Regions from separate parts of the Marinomonas sp. CT5 genome, predicted to be linked through region 3. Evidence: predicted binding sites of a transcription regulator. Region 3 holds the regulator's gene; each other region holds the start of a gene.

Region 1 (6,478 bases), 2.2 Mb from region 3:
ACTAACGCCTACCTCAGCGGAATGTCGTTGCGCTTCCGAAACGCTTTACGATTAAGAACGTACTTCTTTGGCAACGACAATCCCTAAGCGTTTTGCCAAGCGAGCTAGGTTGGCGCGATCCATAGACAACTGCTGAGCCGCTTTGGTCCAGTTGCCGTCATTGCTTTCTAATGCTTTGCGGATTAAATTTCGTTGATAAGTCTCTGTTTCTAAACGTAAATCAATGGTTTTTTGTTTATCTGACGATGGCTCAGATATTACATTAGCCTGTACCTTTTCTTGATATCCATGATCAATTTGTAACCCAGTTAAGTGCATTGGCGTAATGGTTGTAATTTTTTTTGTTCGACCAAATTTCACGTTTTCAGTCTTAGCACTTTCTACCTTTGAACTCTCGGCCTTAGAAAATAGTGCCGCACGGGAAATGACGTGTTCTAGCTCTCTGACGTTACCAGGCCAATGATACGCTTCGAGCATGTCGATAGCCGACGCTGACAAAGCGAGTTGTTGAAGGCCTAATTTGCGTCGAAAACGCTCGGCGAAGAATCCGGCCAACAAAGCAATATCGCCTTTTCTATCACGTAGTGCAGGAACTTGAATCGGGAACACACTAAGACGATGGAATAAATCTGCACGAAAGCGATGCTCTGCCACTTCGGTTTCTAGATGCCGATTAGTGGCTGCTATGATTCGAACGTTTACCTTGCGTACTTGATCTTTGCCCACGGCTTGGATTTCTTGATTTTGAATAGCGCGCAACAAAGTCCCTTGTACTTCCAGCGGCAACTCACCAATTTCATCAAGTAATAAAGTACCGCCATCGGCCAATAGAAATTTACCGTCTCTGTCTCTATCGGCTCCGGTAAACGCGCCTTTTACATGCCCGAAAAGCTCACTTTCGATAAGATGATGAGGAATCGCAGCACAGTTTACGTATACCATTGGCGCTTCAGAGCGCGCAGAATGCTCATGTAATGCTCTCGCAACCAACTCTTTACCGACACCGGTTTCCCCTTCAATCAAAATGGCAAAGTCCGAAGGAGCGACCAGATTAATCGACTGTTTAAGGTCTTGCATGGCTTTGCTCTGGCCTATCATTTCATGGCTTTGTTCGCCCATTACTTTTAATACGTTTTGAGCATGTTGCGACTGGTTTTCTAATTTTTCCATTAAGATAGCGGTATTTAGCGTCATGGCCGCCATGGTGCCGATAATCTCCAACGCACGTGCATCAATATCATCAAAAACACCCGGCATGATGCTGTCTAGGGTCACCACACCAATTAATTTACCCTCCAAATAAAGCGGAACGCCCATACAAGAGTGCACTGGTAAATTGTCATCGTGGCCTAACACCATGCCATCGTAGGGATCGGGAAGCTGTGAATCTGCAGGAAAGCGAACAGGATAATGACCGCTACAGATCGCTTTCAAACGAGGGTGATCATTAATGGTAAAACGACGTCCCATCAGATCATCCGATAAACCTCGTTGGGCAAGTGGCGTGAGTACGCCATTGTTATGCGCTAATAGCACCACCGCATCGCAATTAATCGTTGCACGTACGGCATAAACCAATTGCTCGAAGCGATTTGCTTGTGTCACCGCGCTGGCAAGATCAAGAGCAAAACTCAACAAAGCGTTGTTAGAAACCTGATTCATCATTATCGGCTCAAAAGGTGAATTAGCAGCTATGTCATTTTGACTCAAAGGTATCATAAAGACTTTTCATTTTACGAGTCAAATTGACTCTCTGTTAATGTTAAAAAATTATAAAGTATTGATTTTATTTCCTATTTTTATTTGGCACGTCCTTCGCTATAGAAGAGTTATCAACGCATTTTTTTGCTCACTTAAAAAGGAAATACCATGTTAGCTCAACAGCATATCGACACAGTAAAAGCCACTATCCCTTTATTGGCCTCTGCAGGAACGGCCATTACTGAACACTTCTATCAGCGTATGTTTTCACATAATCCGGAGCTAAAAGATGTGTTCAACATGACCCATCAAAGAACCGGAGGCCAGCCTGCCGCTCTGTTCAATGCCATCGCGGCGTACGCAACACACATTGATAATTTAGAAGTGCTAACCAGTGCAGTGATGCGTATTGCGCATAAACACACCAGCTTTAATATTCAACCAAATCAATACGATATAGTTGGTCATCACCTCATTGAAACCTTACGAGAATTGGCGCCAGATGCGTTCACCAAAGACGTAGAAGAAGCTTGGGTAGCGGCATACACTCAGTTGGCCGAAATATTTATCAAAGTCGAAGGCGATCTTTATAAAGAACGCGCTGCGCAACTGGGTGGCTGGAAAGATTTCCGCCGTTTCCGTGTCGCTTCGAAAACACCTGAATCGGATTTGGTCACCAGCTTTGTCTTTGAACCTATCGATGGCGGCGCGGTAATTGATTACCAACCAGGCCAATACTTGGGCGTTAAGTTACATCCAAAAGGCAATGAGTTCGATGAGATACGTCAATACTCTTTATCAACCACAGCCAATGGCAAAAATTATCGCATTAGCGTCAAACGCGAAGGCGCAGGGGATATCAAAGGGGTTATGTCGAATTATCTGCATGATCACTTAAACGTGGGCGATGAAATTGACGTTATGCCACCCGCCGGAGACTTCGTGTTCCAAGACAAGCAAACACCTGTGGTACTGATTTCAGGTGGCGTTGGTTTAACCCCAATGCAAGCCATGCTGGATACACTCGCCAAACAGCAGTACAGCCACCCAGTGAGCTATTTACACGCTTGTGCTCACCAAGGTCAACACTCCTTTAAAGAGCACGTGAACAGCCTGAAGAAGCAACTGAATTTGTCCGTTCACACTTGGTACGAACAAGCCGACAGCGAAGAAGAGGGCGTAACAAAAGGCATGATGCAACTGGATGTCATCAAAGACAGCTTACCGCTGACGAATGGCGAGTTTTATCTTTGCGGCCCAGTTGGCTTCATGATGTTTGTTAAACAACAGTTACTCACACTTGGCGTAGAAGCCGACCGTATTCATTATGAATTGTTCGGACCACATCAAGAGGTTTAATAAACAAGTCACACACTAAGCTGAAAAACAAAAAAGCATGAGTAACCGATAATACTCATGCTTTGTTTTAATTAGAGATTTGATTAGGACTGGGCAAGCAACAAGGCTTGCTCTTTTTCCTCCACTCTTGTGAAGGTAGGGCGTGATATAACACGGTCAATGTAGGCGTCGACCACAGGATTCGTCGTAATGAGTCCAAACATGCGGCACCACTTCAAACTCAAGCCCCAAAGAATATCCACTGCGTACAGCTCTTCTCCCAATAAATAAGGGCCTTTGGCGATTTGATCGAATAGCGTTTGCAGCATTTTATCAAAGCTGCCATAGGATGATTGAGACGCCGCGACTTCAGGGCGATTAAACGCTTTGTCGATCACAGCGGGTTCAAAACTGCTGCCTTGATAGGCCATCCAACGTAAATACGCACCACGTTTTGGATCATTGAAAGCAGGCGCTAAGCCTTTTTCAGGAAACAGATCGGCCAAGTAGGTGTAACAAGCAACTTGCTCTGTAACCACAGTGCCGTTATGAACAAGGGTTGGAAATTTCCCCAAAGGATTGATAGCGAGAAACTCTGGTTGTTGATTTTCACCGGCTTTGAAATTCAGCACTTTCATGTCATAGGGAATCCCCAACTCTTCCAGCAATACCCAAATGCCAGTGCCTCGGGTTTGTGGAGCATGGTACAGGGTGATGGTGTCTTGGTTGCTTTGAATCTCGCTCATATCCGTTACCTCAGTAGGTTGTTAGATCATTTTTGGTGGTTACATGAGCTATATTAGTGACCAAACCTGACATCTAGTGTCAGGTTTATACTTTATACTGGTGAAATAACATTCGCTTAATGCTGTTAGTTGGCAAGATGACTTAGCTCGACGATAAAGAACAGCGACAGGAGAATCTCATGCGAGCCAGCCGAATACTCAAAATGCTGATGATGTTGCAAACCCACGAGAAGGTCACGGCCGCCGAATTGGCTGACGCCTGTGAAACCTCTATTCGTACGGTTTATCGGGATATCGAAGCACTTAGCGCCATTGGCGTCCCCGTCTACAGCGAACAAGGAGTTCAAGGTGGCTATCGGTTGTTACAAGGTTATCGCACCCGTTTGAATGGGCTTTCCGCCAAAGAAGCAGAAACACTGTTTTTAGCCGGGTTGTCTGGTCCTGCGCAAAAAATGGGGATAGACACCCTCCTTGCCGATGCTCAATTAAAGTTAAAGGCCGCCTTACCAGAAAACATACGACCTGAAATCGACCGCTTACAAAGTCGATTTTTGCTGGATGCGCCCAATTGGTTTTCTGACGATGAAAAAGTCACTTACTTGCCAGACCTAATGACAGCGGTATTAGAACAACGCGGTGTTGTCATGCAATATCAAAGCTGGAAAGGAGAAATTAATCGCCAGCTACAACCTCTGGGCATCGTTTTAAAAGGCGGCCAGTGGTATTTGCTTGCACAAGTAGAAACAGACGTGCGGACATACAGAGTCTCTCGTATTGAATCATTAATCTTACTAGATGAAACATTCGAACGCCCCAAAGACTTTAATTTAACGGCATTTTGGCAAGACAGTTTACGCCGAATGGAAGTGGTGCAGTTTCCTATTATTGCCGAGGTGCGTTTAACGTCTCTCGGTAGAAAGATCATGCAACACGTTTGCTCTTCCTATGCGGTAAATCAAGCTCAGATAGAACCAATGGACGAATCAGGTTGGCACCGAGCCAGATTTCCAGTAGGCGAATCGGTATACGGTTGTGCAGAACTCTTACGCTTTGGGGCTGAACTAGAAGTGATAGGCCCGCCAGAACTGCGGGCAGAAATGGAGAAAATGGTGTCATCCTTGGCAAGGCTTTATCATTAACTCTATTTAATGTGGTGATTACTTCGATGCGGAGCAAGGGGTTGGTTTTACCATCTTGAAGTCCAAAATATCAAACTAGGTTTACGCCTGTTTGATATTAAAAATAAACTCTCATTCCTATTGATCCGCTGCATTTACATGGTTATTTTTACAATAAGGCGATGTGAGAAAGTATAAAATCGCCGTTCTACTATAGTGTCCGCAGCCCTTCTCATTTAAGTGCATGATGCCAAAAATAAAAATAAGGAATATTGCTATGAAAAACTATTTATTTGCTCTTTCAGCCGCTACAGCCGTCATGTTGTCTGCATGTGGGAGCAATACAGCAAAGGTCAGTGAAACAATGAGAGAACCTTACATCACAGTTAAAAATGGCTCCCTTCAAGGTGTGAAAGACGACAGCATTTTAGTCTTCAAAGGCATACCTTATGCCCAGCCACCAGTAGGTGAAAACCGCTGGCGCGCTCCTCAACCAGTCTCCAATTGGCAAGGCATTAAAGATGCCACTGATTACGGTAACGACTGTGCCCAGAAGCCATTCCCAAGCGACGCCGCCCCATTAGGAAAAGAACCCGCAGAAGACTGTTTATATGCCAACGTATGGGCGCCGCAGAAAGAAGAAGGCAAACACCCTGTCGTGGTATGGATTCACGGCGGTGGTTATATCAATGGAGGCGCATCGCCAGCCACTTACGATGGTAGCGAATTTGCCCGCGCAGGAGTGGTATTTGTCAGCTTTAACTATCGTCTTGGTCGTTTCGGCTTCTTTGCTCATCCCGCCTTATCCGCCGCCAATGAAGGGCCACTTGGTAACTATGGCTATCAAGATCAAATCGCCGCAATGAAATGGGTACAGGAAAATATCGAAGCCTTCGGTGGTGACAAAAATCAGGTCACCGTCATGGGCGAATCAGCAGGGGGCGGTTCAGTTCATAACTTGTTGCAGACCCCAAGCGCTCAAGGAACCTTCCATCGAGCGATTATTATGTCAGGCGGCGGCCGTACATTAGCCGGAAAACGCTACCTGGATAAAGGCACAAACACACATCCATCACTTGAACAAATCGGCATTAACTTCGCAGAAAAACATGGCATTAAAGGAACCGACGAAAAGGCACTAACAGCCCTTCGTTCTTTGCCAGCTGACGATATCGTTGATGGATTTAACCTAATGGACTTATTTTCGCCCAAAAAGGATGGAGAGCTACCGACCTTTGGTGGCCCGGTAAATGATGGTGAGATTGTGCTTGGTGATCCTCAAACTATGATGAAACAAGGCCAGGTGGCAAAGGTACCAGTCATGGTCGGGGCGACCAGTCAGGATATCGGCTTTGCTAGCTATCCAGATAAAGAGGCTTTATTTGCCTCATTTGGCAAGTTTGCCGAAGATGCCAAACAAGCTTATGACCCAACAGGTAAGGCGGATTTAAAAACCTTGATTACCAATGTCGCACAAGACAGGTACATGCAGGAACCTTCACGTTTCGTCGCACAACAAATGACTCGAATGGGCCAAAATGCCTATTTGTATCGTTATGACTATGTCGCTGAAAA
Region 2 (6,478 bases), 1.6 Mb from region 3:
ACTGGATGGGTTGCGATGATTAGCTTTCTAATTGGCGGGCTGATCGCACTGATTAATTTTTCAGGCGGTGCTAAGGCATTCTGTTCAAGCATCAGTGGGTTCTCTAATAATCGCTCCCGCACATTACTCGCATCTTGGGTGATGGGGCTGATCATTTTTATCGATGATTATATGAATGCTTTAGCCGTAAGTTCGACGATGAAGCCTTTAATAGACAAATATCGTATCTCGCGAGAAATGTTTGCCTATGTTGTTGACTCGACAGCCGCTCCAATGTGTGTGTTGGTGCCAATCTCTACGTGGGCAATCTTTCTTATTGGTCTATTTGAGTCACTACAAGTATTCCCTGAAGGACAAGGATTTAGTGGCTACCTCAGTATAATTCCCTACATGTTTTATGCTTGGTTTGCCATTCTTCTGGTACCTCTTGTTAGTAAAGGGTGGATCCCCGTACTCGGTGCCATGAAGGCCGCGGAAAAGAATGCTCAATCCATGGATCGCCCTGTTGAAAAAGCCATTCACGAAAGTCATATTCGACCACGACTCATTAATTTTTTATTACCCCTTGCTGTATTTATGGTCGCGACACTTTACTTTGAAAATGACACGCTTAATGGAGTTGTTGTCGCATTTATCGTCACATTTGCGTTGCTTTGGTTGCAAAAAGCAGGTTCTCTTTCTCACATCACGGAAACGGCCATCGATGGATTTAACACCATGATGCAGCCCGTCTTGATTGTTATTACAGCATTTGTGCTTCAGCGTTTTAACTCGGAGTTGGGCTTCTCCGAATTTATCATCACATCAGTCACGCCATACATGAATGCCGCGTTGCTGCCGGCTATGACTTTTATCATTCTTTCTGCTTTGGCATTTGCCACAGGATCATTTTGGGGAATCTATGCCATTGCTCTCCCTGTTATATTTCCTTTGGCACAGGCATTGGACGCCAACATTCCGCTTACCATTGGTGCGTTTGTTTCCGCCGGAGTCTTTGGTAGCCACGCTTGTTTCTTTGGTGATGCCACGGTTATTACGGCAAAAGGCGCGGGTTGCGAACCCTTCCAACACGCTATTACCCAATTGCCGTATGCACTAATCGCAGCCTTTTTCTCAACCATTCTATTTCTTGTCTTAGCTTAGGAGCACTCAAGATGTTTAACCGTAAAACAGGTTTCTTTTATGATGAGCTTTGTATGTGGCATGACCCAGGTAATCGCGGCATGTTCGACGCCATGGGGCTTTATTTTCAACCTTTTACTTCTTTTGAAAACCCTGAGACAAAACGACGTATAAGAAACCTATTAGAAGTTAGTGGGGTTATAAAAACACTTGAATGTCGAAGTGCTGAGCCTGCAACTGAGGCAGACATACTGAATGTCCATAGTGCCGAGTATATCAAACGCTTGGCTCATGACAGCGAACAAGGCCCCGGAGATGCGGCTTCCCCCAGTAATATCAGCGACGGAGCTCCCTATTCAAAGGGCGCCTATGATATTGCTAAGCTTTCAGCAGGGCTTGCAAAATCAGCCGTAGAGCAAGTTATGAAGGGCGAGCTCAAAAATGCTTACGTACTAACTCGCCCTCCGGGCCATCACGCTAAACGGGATGGCGGCTGTGGCTTTTGTTTGCTAGGCAATATTGCGATTGCGATTGAGTCTGCTAGAACCCAATCCTTAGTCTCCAAGGTAGCGGTTATTGACTGGGACGTGCACCATGGTAATGGGACGCAAGATGCCTTTTACGAGAATGATGAAGTTCTGACCATTTCCATTCACCATGATAATAATTTTCCTTTGGACTCTGGTGCGCACACGGAACGAGGAGCGGGTAAAGGTCATGGTTATAACTTAAATATCCCGCTCCCTGCTGGCAGCGGTATTGGCGCATACATGGCGACGCTTGATCAATTGGTTATACCAGCCCTAGAACGTTTCCAGCCAGATCTAATAGTGGTCGCTTGTGGTTATGATGCGGCAGCATTAGACCCTCTTGGTCCAATGATTTTAGACAGTGAAGCTTATCGAGAGATGATGCTGAAAATAATGGAAGTAGCAGCTAAATTGTGCGAAGACAAGGTAGTCGTGGTGCATGAAGGAGGTTATTCTGAAACCTATGTTCCCATTTGTGCGCTTGCTTTGATAGAAGCAATGAGTGGCCAAACAAGCTCGGTAAAAGACTATGTTGGCGAAGAGATTCGAGCATGGGGACAGCAAGAATTAATGCCACATCAACAAACTTTGCTTAGCGAACTGACACCTTATTTACAAGATATCTAACAAGGTCAGAAAATACTAATTAGTTTTTCTCTGACAAACTAAGCCGGTAAGGTTCCATAATCTTGCCGGCTTAATTAATTGAAACAATAATATTTGTTCGAGCTTCAAGATCTACTCCCCTTCAACAACAATTACAAAACAACTCATTAACTGGTCATATTTTCGCCACATAAACGTCACGACGCTGTCATATTGACGTTCTACTCTGATTAATAAGATAACCAAACCTTATTAGAGCGGAGCACCACTGTGATTCAAGTCGAGCAAATGATTGCCAATAAATCACCTCAGTTTTTCGACAAAAGCCCTCTTATCACTCGCCCGACGTTAAGCGTGTTAAAACGCTTATTCCACGAAAGTGAAGTAAACCAATTCCTGGAAAAAAACGACGGCTGTGTCGGCTTCGAATTTATTGATCGTGTGCTGGATCACTTCAACTTTAGCTATCAAGTCAGTCAAGTTGATCGACGAAACATTCCTGCCAGTGGACGTGTGATGATCATCGCCAATCACCCTCTTGGCGCTTTAGATGGCTTAGCATTACTGCGCTTGATTGGTGAGATTCGACCTGATGTAAAAATCGTCGCGAATGATTTGTTAATGGGGTTTGATGGTTTAAAACAGCTGGTTCTTCCAGTCGATAACCTTGGTGGCAAAACAGCTCGTCAGCAATTAAAAGCCATTATGAGCTGCTTGCACAACGAAGAAGCCGTGATTATTTTCCCGGCTGGTGAAGTGTCGCGTATGTCACCCAGCGGCATCAAAGATCAAAAGTGGAATCAAAACTATTTGAAACTGGCGCAAAAAACCAACAGCCCGTTACTGCCGGTTCATATTGGCGGACGTAACTCCATGTTGTTTTACACTAGCTCGATTTTGTATCGCCCACTGTCTACCATACAGCTAGCAAACGAGATGTTCCGCCAGCGCAATCGTAAAATCCCAATGCAAGTAGGCCAAGCCATTCCCATTCAAGAACTGGCTCAACTGCCTTTAAGTGATAAAGAAAAAAACAAACTGGTGAAACGCCACTTGTACCGAATTGCAAAGGGAAAAAAACCGCTGCTCAAAACCGAAAAGACCGTTGAGCATCCACAAAACAGACAGATGATCAAACAAGAGCTTAAAATCGCTGAGCACCTTGGCAGCACCAAGGATAACAAACAGATTTATCTGTTTGATTACGATCCCATGTCAGTCACTATGAAAGAGATTGGACGTTTACGGGAAGTGGCCTTCCGAAAAGTGGGGGAAGGCACAGGGGAACGCTCTGATTTGGATAAGTTCGATCAGTACTATCGTCACCTGATTCTATGGGACGAAGAAGAACTTGAAATTGTCGGCGCTTATCGCATTGGCGAAGTCGCTCGTTATATGAAATCTGAGACGCCAAACCGTATCTACAGCTCAGAATTGTTCCAATACTCTTGTGATATGGAGCCTTACTTCGAACAAGGGATTGAGTTGGGCCGTAGTTTTATCCAGCCTAAATACTGGGGCAAACGTAGCTTGGATTATTTGTGGTATGGCATTGGTGCTTACTTAGACAGACATCCTGACATACGTTATATGTTCGGCCCAGTGAGTCTCAGTAATAACTACCCACAAGCCGCAAAGGATTTCATTGTTTCATTTTACAAACTCTATTTTGCTGACAACGAACATTTAGCTCGCTCTTTCACCCCTTATCAGGTTAACGCGGAACATTCTGACATTATTTCAGCTATGTTCAGCGGCAATGATTACGAAGAAGATTTTAAAATACTAAAAGAACAACTCAGTCACTTTGGCGCCAGTGTGCCAACTTTATTTAAGCAATACAGTGAGTTGTGTGAGAAGGGAGGGGTTCGCTTCTTAGACTTTGGTGTCGATGCCGACTTTGGTTACTGTGTGGACGGTTTGGTCCTAGTAGACCTAAATACAGTCAAAGAAGCGAAAAATAAACGTTACCGAGGCCACAATGATGGCTCTCACGCCTAGTCAATTATCAGGAATCATGATGATGCCCATGATAGTGATGCTTATGATGTTTATGGGGGTAGTGGTCGTCCTCTCGCTGTTCGGAGCGTTTAAAGACAACCAGATAAACAATCTTAATGACCAGCAACACACTTAATACAATAAGAACGACCATTTGAAGATCCATAAAACACCTCGTTATTTTTGTTGGTGTAACTTCAGTATAGAACACAAGAAGGTTTAAAATGTGAATTTACATCTTGCATTTCTACCAACAGAATAAGCCCAGAAATAGCGCATTCAGTATGGCCTTCGACACTAAAATGGTTCTAAAAATCCGCTCCAAATTCTAGTGCGACGGGCTTTTCGTCTGAAAATTAATGAGTTAGAAAATATGGCGTAGGCTTTGCTTGTATCTTTTTTAACGGACCGATTTAAAAAGCTTTTTACTAGCTGAGTTCAACAACTACCTCGGGCTTTTGCGGTAGCCTTACACATTTGTCTATCAATAGACTACGGAGCTGGAAATGATCGAAAAAACCTACTTAAAAACCAAACCCGAATGCAAAGTAAAATTCGCCTTACCGGCTGAGGTCATTGGCGATGCCAAAACTGTTGCTGTGGTAGGCGATTTTAATAACTGGGACAGCACAGCTAATCCAATGAAAAAACAAAAGTCTGGTGTTTTTGCCTCGACTCTTAACCTAAATATCGAAACCTCTTATCAGTTTCGTTATGTTTTAGATGGGAAAGAGTGGCTAAACGACGACATGGCGGACGCCTATGTCCCAAGCCCAATCAGCTACGACACTAATGGCGTCATTAGTATTTGATAATATTTTGATCCATTAACGTTCACCGATATGCGTCTCTTTTAAAACCTTAAACAGAGACGCTAACCTCTCTTAGCCTCCTGCTTCGCGTACTCTTCTGCTCTCTATTTTCCTTTTTGCAACCATTCAACTCTTTTCAAGATAACGTCATTTTTTGTTCCAAAAATACGAATTCATGGATTCAAGCTGCAATTGACAGTCAAAATCTGTACAATTGTTTTTTATTAAATGCGCATTTAATAAAAAACAAGACGTCAGTGCCCTATTAATGGACACGGCCCCAACCGAAAAGAGGTACAAGATGGCACAACAGCAGCAATACATTCATGGCCGCTACCAAGCATCCACCAGCGGTGAACATTTTGAAACAATTAACCCAGCCAATGGCGAAGTAATTGCGACAATCGAACACGCAGGACAAGCTGAACTTGATGCTGCTGTTGAATCGGCTAAACAAGGCCAAAAAGTATGGGCGGCAATGAGTCCCGTTGAGCGTGGCCGCATCTTGAAAAAAGCTGCCGATCTTTTACGAGAAAGAAACGAAGAGCTTGCTCGCCTAGAAGTACTGGATACCGGCAAGCCCCTTCAAGAAGCCATTGTGGTTGATATCCAAACTGGTGCCGATGTGATCGAGTACTACGCAGGGCTAACCGATAAAATCCAAGGCGATTATCAAGACCTTGGCAATGGCAACTTCTTCTACACACGCCGCGAGCCTCTCGGTATTTGTGCTGGTATTGGTGCATGGAACTACCCGATTCAAATCGCCATGTGGAAATCAGGCCCTGCACTCGCCGCGGGCAATGCAATGATTTTCAAACCGTCAGAAGAAACACCATTAACCGCCTTAAAATTGGCGGAGATCTTCACTGAAGCAGGTTTGCCTGATGGTGTTTTTAACGTCATTCAGGGTGATGCGCGGACAGGCCAATTGATTACCAACCACCCAGACATCGACAAGGTCTCCTTTACTGGCGAAGTCGGCACAGGTAAAAAAGTCATGGCCGCCTCTTCACAGTCGTTGAAACAGGTAACCATGGAACTAGGTGGCAAATCCCCTATGATCATCTTCCCTGATATGCCAGTGGATCAAGCCGTTTCTGCTGCCATGTTGGCTAACTTCTACACCCAAGGGGAAGTCTGCACCAACGGTACTCGCGTATTCGTTCATGCGGACATGCTAGACGCGTTTACCAAAGAACTAAAAGAACGCACTGAAGCTATGATCATTGGAGACCCAATGGACATGGACACACAAGTTGGCGCGCTGATCTCTAAAGATCACATGCAAAAAGTACTGGGTTATATTCAAGCGGCGAAAGACGCGGGTGCCACCCTGCTATGTGGCGGTTACCAAGTAACGGATAACGGCTTAGACAAAGGCGCATTTGTGGCACCAACGGTCTT
Region 3 (6,478 bases):
CAGGGCATCGCAAATCCATTTTGTTTATAAGATCAAGTCTTGAATTTCATAGCCAAACCTCATTAAATGGTGACTCAAATATTTATGAGTAATTTCAACATCATGCTATTGTTTTCCGCTGCCCTAATTGTAGGGCTAGTTCTTCTGGTTCTAAGCTCTGATAAATTTATAGAACATTCAGCTCTTGTCGCCGAAAAAATGAACGTCAACCCAATGATCATCGGCATTACATTGGTAGCTTTTGGCACGTCTGCCCCTGAAATGGTAGTTTCCGCTATTGCTGCGCTTGATAATGCACCTGAAATTGCTGTTGGCAACGTACTTGGTTCGAACATCGCCAACATAGCTCTTGTTCTTGGCGTTACTTTACTGTTTTCTGCCATCCCAATTGCTTCTGGCCTGTCAACAAAAGAGGTCCCTCTTGTAATTGCCATTACACTATTAGCGGGTTTCTTGATGTATGATCAAACCCTTGGTGTATGGGATGGCATTATTTTAATAATTGCATTCATTATTATTTTGACTGTTTTACTAAAAGGCAGTAAAGACCTCGAAAACGACCTTAAAGCAGATTTACCTGAAGACGATGGCGCATCAATCCAAAAATCACTAATGATATCTCTAGTCGGTTTGGCTGTATTGATAGGAAGCTCAAAATTATTGGTCTGGGGGGCGATAGGTATTGCAACGGCCCTTGGCGTTAGCGAACTAGTAATAGGCTTAACCATTGTTGCCGTTGGCACAAGCCTACCTGAACTTGCAGCTTCCGTGAGTAGTGTGAGAAAGGGACACCATGACATTGCCATTGGCAATATATTAGGGTCGAATATTTTTAACCTAGCGACAGTATTGCCACTACCGGCATTACTTGCCCCTGGAGTCATTGATGCTAATGTAATACACAGAGACTTCCCTTGGGTTTTAGGCCTAACACTCGCCTTAGCCTTGGCCATTTTCATGTTCAGAAAATCAAAAACAAGCAGCATCCCTCGATGGGTTGGTCTTCCATTAATCGCTTCATATGGAATTTATTTGTTTATGATAAGCACAAACGGTTCGATATAATGCCGATATTAAGAGAATCGAGCAAAAGAAAAAAACTACTTTTACTGACCGCTGTATTATTGGTCATGGTAGCCACGTTCTGGGTTAGCACGTCGCCAACAATAAACCTTGTTCAAACGGACTCTCTCAACAGTTCTCCAGACTATTTCATTACTAATGTAAAAGTAAAAGAGTTCGATAAAAATGGACAACTAATCGAAACACTAGATGCCAGAAAAACGCTACACTACATTCAAAAATCAACAACAATACTGGAAAGCCCGAATGTTAAGCGCCAGTCGAAAGCAGGTTATTGGAGTGCAGAAGCAGATAAAGGGCTTATTGAAGATGGAAGTAATGATATCCTATTAACAGGACATGCCAAGGCAACGAAAAATTACCTTCAAACTGAAGACATTAAACTTAATGCTGCTAGCATCCACTATTTAGACAAAGATCAGTCATTAACTAGCTATGGAAACCCTATCCTTATTTCAACACAGGGCGAAACATCGGCTAACACGATTAAAACTTTTATAAACTCAGAAGAAGTCCTAATGACAGGGTCGGTACGAGGAAAATATGAAACAATTCATTAACTTAAGTGTATTAATTACCTCAGTTTTATTTGCCCAATACACTTATGCATTACCTGATGACATCAACAAACCACTTGAAGTACAAGCAGACGAAGCCATGTTTGACCAAAACTCCGGTGAGGCGATATACAAAGGCAATGTTTTTGTTAAACAAGGGTCAATTGAAATTCATGCCGACTATTTAAAAATCACAACAGACACTCAAACTAAAAAGTTCAGCAGTATCAAAGCAACAGGTAAACCAGCAAAATTCAGTCAACAAATTGACTGGAGTGGCAACTTTGTCATCAGTAAAGGAGATAGCATCAACTATTCTACGACCGAATCTAAGCTAGAAATTTTTGGCAACGGCAACCTTACTAGAATGCAGAATTCAATTTCTGCCGATTATATTCTTTATATGATTCAAGACGGCACCTTTACCGCAGAGAAAAAAGATTCTGGTCGAGTAAAAATGACACTCCAGCCACAAACGTCTAACTCAGCACCTGAGGCCAAGAAATAAATGGCAACACTCGAAGCAAAACACTTAGCCAAAAGCTACAAGAAGCGCCAAGTCGTAAAAGACGTATCCATTGCTGTAGAGTCAGGGCAAGCTGTTGGCCTACTGGGGCCCAATGGAGCAGGCAAAACCACTTGCTTTTATATGATCGTAGGCATGGTAACCAACGACGCTGGCGGTATATTTATTGATGGACTAGATGTAACTAATGATGCCATGCACACAAGAGCTCAAAAGGGAATTGGGTATTTACCTCAAGAAGCCTCTATTTTTAGGAAAATGTCCGTCGAAGATAATATTTTAGCGATTTTAGAGACTCGCAAAAAGCTGTCAAAAGCACAGAAACTAGAGAGATTAGAAGAGCTTTTAGAAGAGTTCCATATAACTCATATTCGAACTAACTTAGGTATGGCATTATCTGGTGGCGAAAGACGTCGGGTTGAAATTGCTCGCGCTGTAGCCATGAACCCAAAGTTCATCCTTCTAGATGAACCTTTTGCTGGTGTTGACCCTATTTCAGTGGGTGATATCAAGCTAATCATAAAGCATCTGCAAGAAAGTGGTATCGGTGTCCTTATCACCGATCACAATGTAAGAGAAACATTAGACATCTGCGACAAAGCCTACATTGTAGGTAATGGGTACATCATTGCATCAGGCGACGCCAACACCGTCATCAACAATGAGCAGGTAAAAAAGGTCTATTTAGGTGACGACTTCCGTTTGTAACCCCTTATCATTGCAGTAGAAAGGGAGTAGTATGCATAACTCATTCCAATTCATTCAAATAGAAAGAGTTGCTCTATGAAGCAGTCTTTACAATTAAAGCTCGGCCAACAGCTGACTATGACGCCGCAGTTGCAACAGGCTATCCGCTTGCTGCAACTTTCAACGTTGGATTTAAAACAAGAAATCCATGAATTTCTTGAATCAAACCCTCTTTTAGAGCTCGATGAAGATGAACAACTTCATGTCGACGTCACACCCAGCATTGAATCTAAAAGCGCCGCAGCGGATAACAATACTTCAGCCGACAACAGCGAAGAACCACGCATTGAATCTGAGTGGACTGAAAGTATCCCTGAAGAATTATCCATTGATAGTCATTGGGACGATACTTACCAAAGCTCTGCCGCTGTTAGTGACCATAATAGTTTTGAGGGTGAAAGCGACTTTGAAAGCCGTAATGCACCAGCAGAAAGCATACAAGACCACTTAATCTGGCAACTAAATCTGACACACATTTCGGATCGAGATATAGAAATCGCTTACGCCATTATCGAATGTGTTCAGCCCGATGGTTATTTAAGCATTTCGCCCGAAGATATTTGTGAGTCTCTTAGCACCGAACTTGAAGACTTAGACCTAGAAGAAGTGATCGCCGTCCAACATAGACTGCAGCGTTTTGATCCTGTTGGTGTTTGCTCAATTGACTTACGCGATTGCTTGCTTGTGCAACTCGAAGCATTCCAAAACCACCCTTTATATAAAAGCACTTACAACCTGATTGATCATTATTTACCTCTTTTAGGTAATCGTGATTTTGCTCAATTAACGCGCAAAACAAAACTAAAAGACGAAGCGTTAAAAGAAGTTATTAATTTAATACAGCAACTTAACCCGCGCCCAGGTTCAGTTATTGATGCCGATGATACAGACTATGTTATTCCTGATGTCTCTGTGAAAAAGCGTAATGATGTATGGCAAGTTGAACTCAATAATGATGCCCTTCCTCCGATAAAAATCAATGAAACCTATTCGGCTATGGCAAGTTCCACCACATCGTCAGAAGATGCAACATACATCAAGACCTCTCTTCAAGAGGCGAAATGGTTTATGAAGAGCCTACAGAGTCGTAACGAAACATTGCTCAAAGTAGCCAGTTGTATTGTAAGTCGTCAAATCGATTTTTTTGAATTAGGTGAAGAAGCTATGAAACCCATGGTACTTCATGATGTTGCGGAAGAAGTGGGCATGCATGAATCGACCATATCAAGGGTTACAACACAGAAATACATGCATACCCCAAAAGGTATTTTTGAACTGAAGTACTTTTTCTCCAGTCACGTCAACACGGCTTCAGGTGGAGAATGCTCTTCTACCGCTATACGAGCTATGATTAAAAAACTTGTTGCTGATGAGCCAGCTAAAAAGCCATTAAGTGATAATAAGCTAGCCGCCATCCTTGCAGATCAAGGCATACAGGTCGCTAGACGCACAGTTGCAAAATATCGAGAGGCGATGAACATCCCTCCTTCCAATGAACGAAAACGACTGATCTAAACGGAAAGCATTTTATCATGTCCTTGAAATCATTACTAAAAGCTGAACTCGTACTTGCAAAGCAAGACATTATTAGCAAAAAACGTGTTTTAGAAAATATCGCTGATGTTGCATCAAATCGCCTACACTGCAATAACGAAGACGTTTATGATGCCCTTCTGGGGAGGGAAAAGCTTGGCAGTACGGGAATAGGCAATGGCATAGCCATCCCCCATTGCCGCCTTGAAACAGCAAACCACACAGCCATTGTTGTTATGTCTTTACAAACCCCCATTGACTTTGATTCGATTGATAAAAGAGCAGTTGATCTCATATTCGCACTTATCGTTCCACCCAACGAATGTGACCAACATCTTTCAACGTTAGCGAAAATAGCAGAACTTGCTCAATCCGCTGAATCGTTGGACAAGTTACGTACAGCACAAACTAATGAAGAGTTATTAAGTATTTTTGAATCCCTTATATAGGAAAATAGCATGCAGGAAGAGTCCGTAATTATTATCAACAAACTTGGCCTTCATGCTCGTGCAGCTGGCAAACTCATTGAAACAACATCTCGTTTTTCTTGTGATATTACGATTGAAAAAGAAGGACGAAATGTTGATGGCAAAAGCATTATGGCAATGATGATGCTGGCCGCCGGTAAAGGCACTGAAATTCACATAAAAACTAATGGAGATGACGAAAAAGAAGCGATTGAAGCCATCATTGAGCTTATTAACAATCGTTTCGGCGAAGATGAGTAATACACCTCATGTCAGAGCAAAACACACTTAATCATCTCCAAACTGTCACCGAATCGTTAGAATCCGGTGCGACGATGCAAATCCGTTATTTACTTAACGGCGCTTTGCCTGCTCAAGATGTTGCTCGACTACTCGAATCCTCCCCACCAAAAGAACGTAAACTCCTATGGGAATTAATCGAGGACAAAAACGAAGGTGAAGTCCTACAATATCTAAGCGAAGATATTGGTATTCAATTCATGAAAGACATGGATACAGAGCGTCTTATCGCCGTATCCGAACATTTTGAGAGCGATGACTTAGCCGACTTACTTCAACACTTACCAGAAAAAGTCGTTAAAGAAGTCCTTGCCTCAATGACCGCACAAGATAGAACGCGGGTCGAGGCACTATTAAGCTATTCAGAAGATTCTGCTGGCGGCTTAATGAATACGGACACCATCACCATTCGTCCAAATATCTCTGTCGACATTGTGTTTCGCTATTTACGCCGCCACAGTTCTTTACCCGACATGACTGACAATCTTTTAGTTGTTAGTCGATCCGATCGGCTTCTTGGCACCCTCCCCCTAACCAAATTATTAGTTTCAGACCCTAATGCCACCGTCCGAGACATTATGGAAACGGAATACACGGTGATAGAAGCCGAAACTAAAGCCAATGATGTCGCTCAGCTTTTTGAAAAAATGGACCTAGTGTCTGCCCCTGTTATTGATAGCCTAACCAAAAAACTTCTCGGCCGTATTACCATCGATGACGTGGTAGACGTTATCCGCGATGAAGCGGAGCACTCCATGCTAAGCATGGCGGGTCTCGACGATGACGAAGATACCTTCGCTCCCATCATGAAAACCACCAAGCGGCGTGCAGTATGGCTTGGTATAAACCTAATCACCGCTTTCACAGCCTCTTATGTAATAGGTTTATTCCAAGACACATTAGACCAAGTTGTCGCTCTAGCGATCCTTATGCCCATTGTCGCCAGTATGGGCGGCATTGCAGGCTCACAGGTACTCACCCTAGTTATTCGTGGTATCGCGCTCAATCAAATCGGCTCCACCAACACCGGTTGGCTGCTCAATAGAGAACTGATTGTTGGCCTCCTCAATGGCCTTTTATGGGCGACGGTTATTGCCGTCCTCACCGCACTTTGGTTTGACAACATCAAGATTGCCTATATCATTGCGGGCGCCATCATAATAAATCTGCTATTTGCAGCAACCACTGGTACACTTCTGCCGATTTTACTGAAAAAACTTGGCATCGACCCAGCGCTTGCTGGCAGCGTAATTTTGACTACCGTG

The links. The regulator sigma-54, encoded in region 3, starts transcription at its own class of promoters, with help from an activator protein. The targets are predictions, from matches to a motif close to TGGCACNNNNNTTGCTNT.
Region 1: hmpA (NO-inducible flavohemoprotein) is a predicted target of sigma-54. The motif match lies at 1,805-1,822, and genes of this name have one in related genera.
Region 2: C0J08_RS19910 (isoamylase early set domain-containing protein) is a predicted target of sigma-54. The motif match lies at 4,634-4,651, and genes of this name have one in related genera.

What each region holds. Positions count from the first base shown of each region.
Region 1 covers NZ_CP025572.1:15,837-22,314, reverse strand. Annotated here, with positions in the region: gene norR (nitric oxide reductase transcriptional regulator NorR) at 52-1,665, opposite strand; gene hmpA (NO-inducible flavohemoprotein) at 1,870-3,060, shown strand; gene C0J08_RS00100 (glutathione S-transferase family protein) at 3,144-3,785, opposite strand; gene C0J08_RS00095 (helix-turn-helix transcriptional regulator) at 3,965-4,924, shown strand; gene C0J08_RS00090 (carboxylesterase/lipase family protein) at 5,181-6,478, shown strand, end outside.
Region 2 covers NZ_CP025572.1:4,178,653-4,185,130, forward strand. Annotated here, with positions in the region: gene C0J08_RS19890 (Na+/H+ antiporter NhaC family protein) at 1-1,143, shown strand, start outside; gene C0J08_RS19895 (histone deacetylase-like amidohydrolase) at 1,155-2,279, shown strand; gene olsF (bifunctional ornithine lipid synthase OlsF) at 2,529-4,259, shown strand; gene C0J08_RS19905 (hypothetical protein) at 4,267-4,425, opposite strand; gene C0J08_RS19910 (isoamylase early set domain-containing protein) at 4,766-5,071, shown strand; gene betB (betaine-aldehyde dehydrogenase) at 5,373-6,478, shown strand, end outside.
Region 3 covers NZ_CP025572.1:2,553,288-2,559,765, forward strand. Annotated here, with positions in the region: gene C0J08_RS11990 (calcium/sodium antiporter) at 85-1,065, shown strand; gene lptC (LPS export ABC transporter periplasmic protein LptC) at 1,065-1,643, shown strand; gene lptA (lipopolysaccharide transport periplasmic protein LptA) at 1,627-2,148, shown strand; gene lptB (LPS export ABC transporter ATP-binding protein) at 2,149-2,874, shown strand; gene C0J08_RS12010 (RNA polymerase factor sigma-54) at 2,950-4,428, shown strand; gene ptsN (PTS IIA-like nitrogen regulatory protein PtsN) at 4,446-4,895, shown strand; gene C0J08_RS12020 (HPr family phosphocarrier protein) at 4,905-5,174, shown strand; gene mgtE (magnesium transporter) at 5,183-6,478, shown strand, end outside.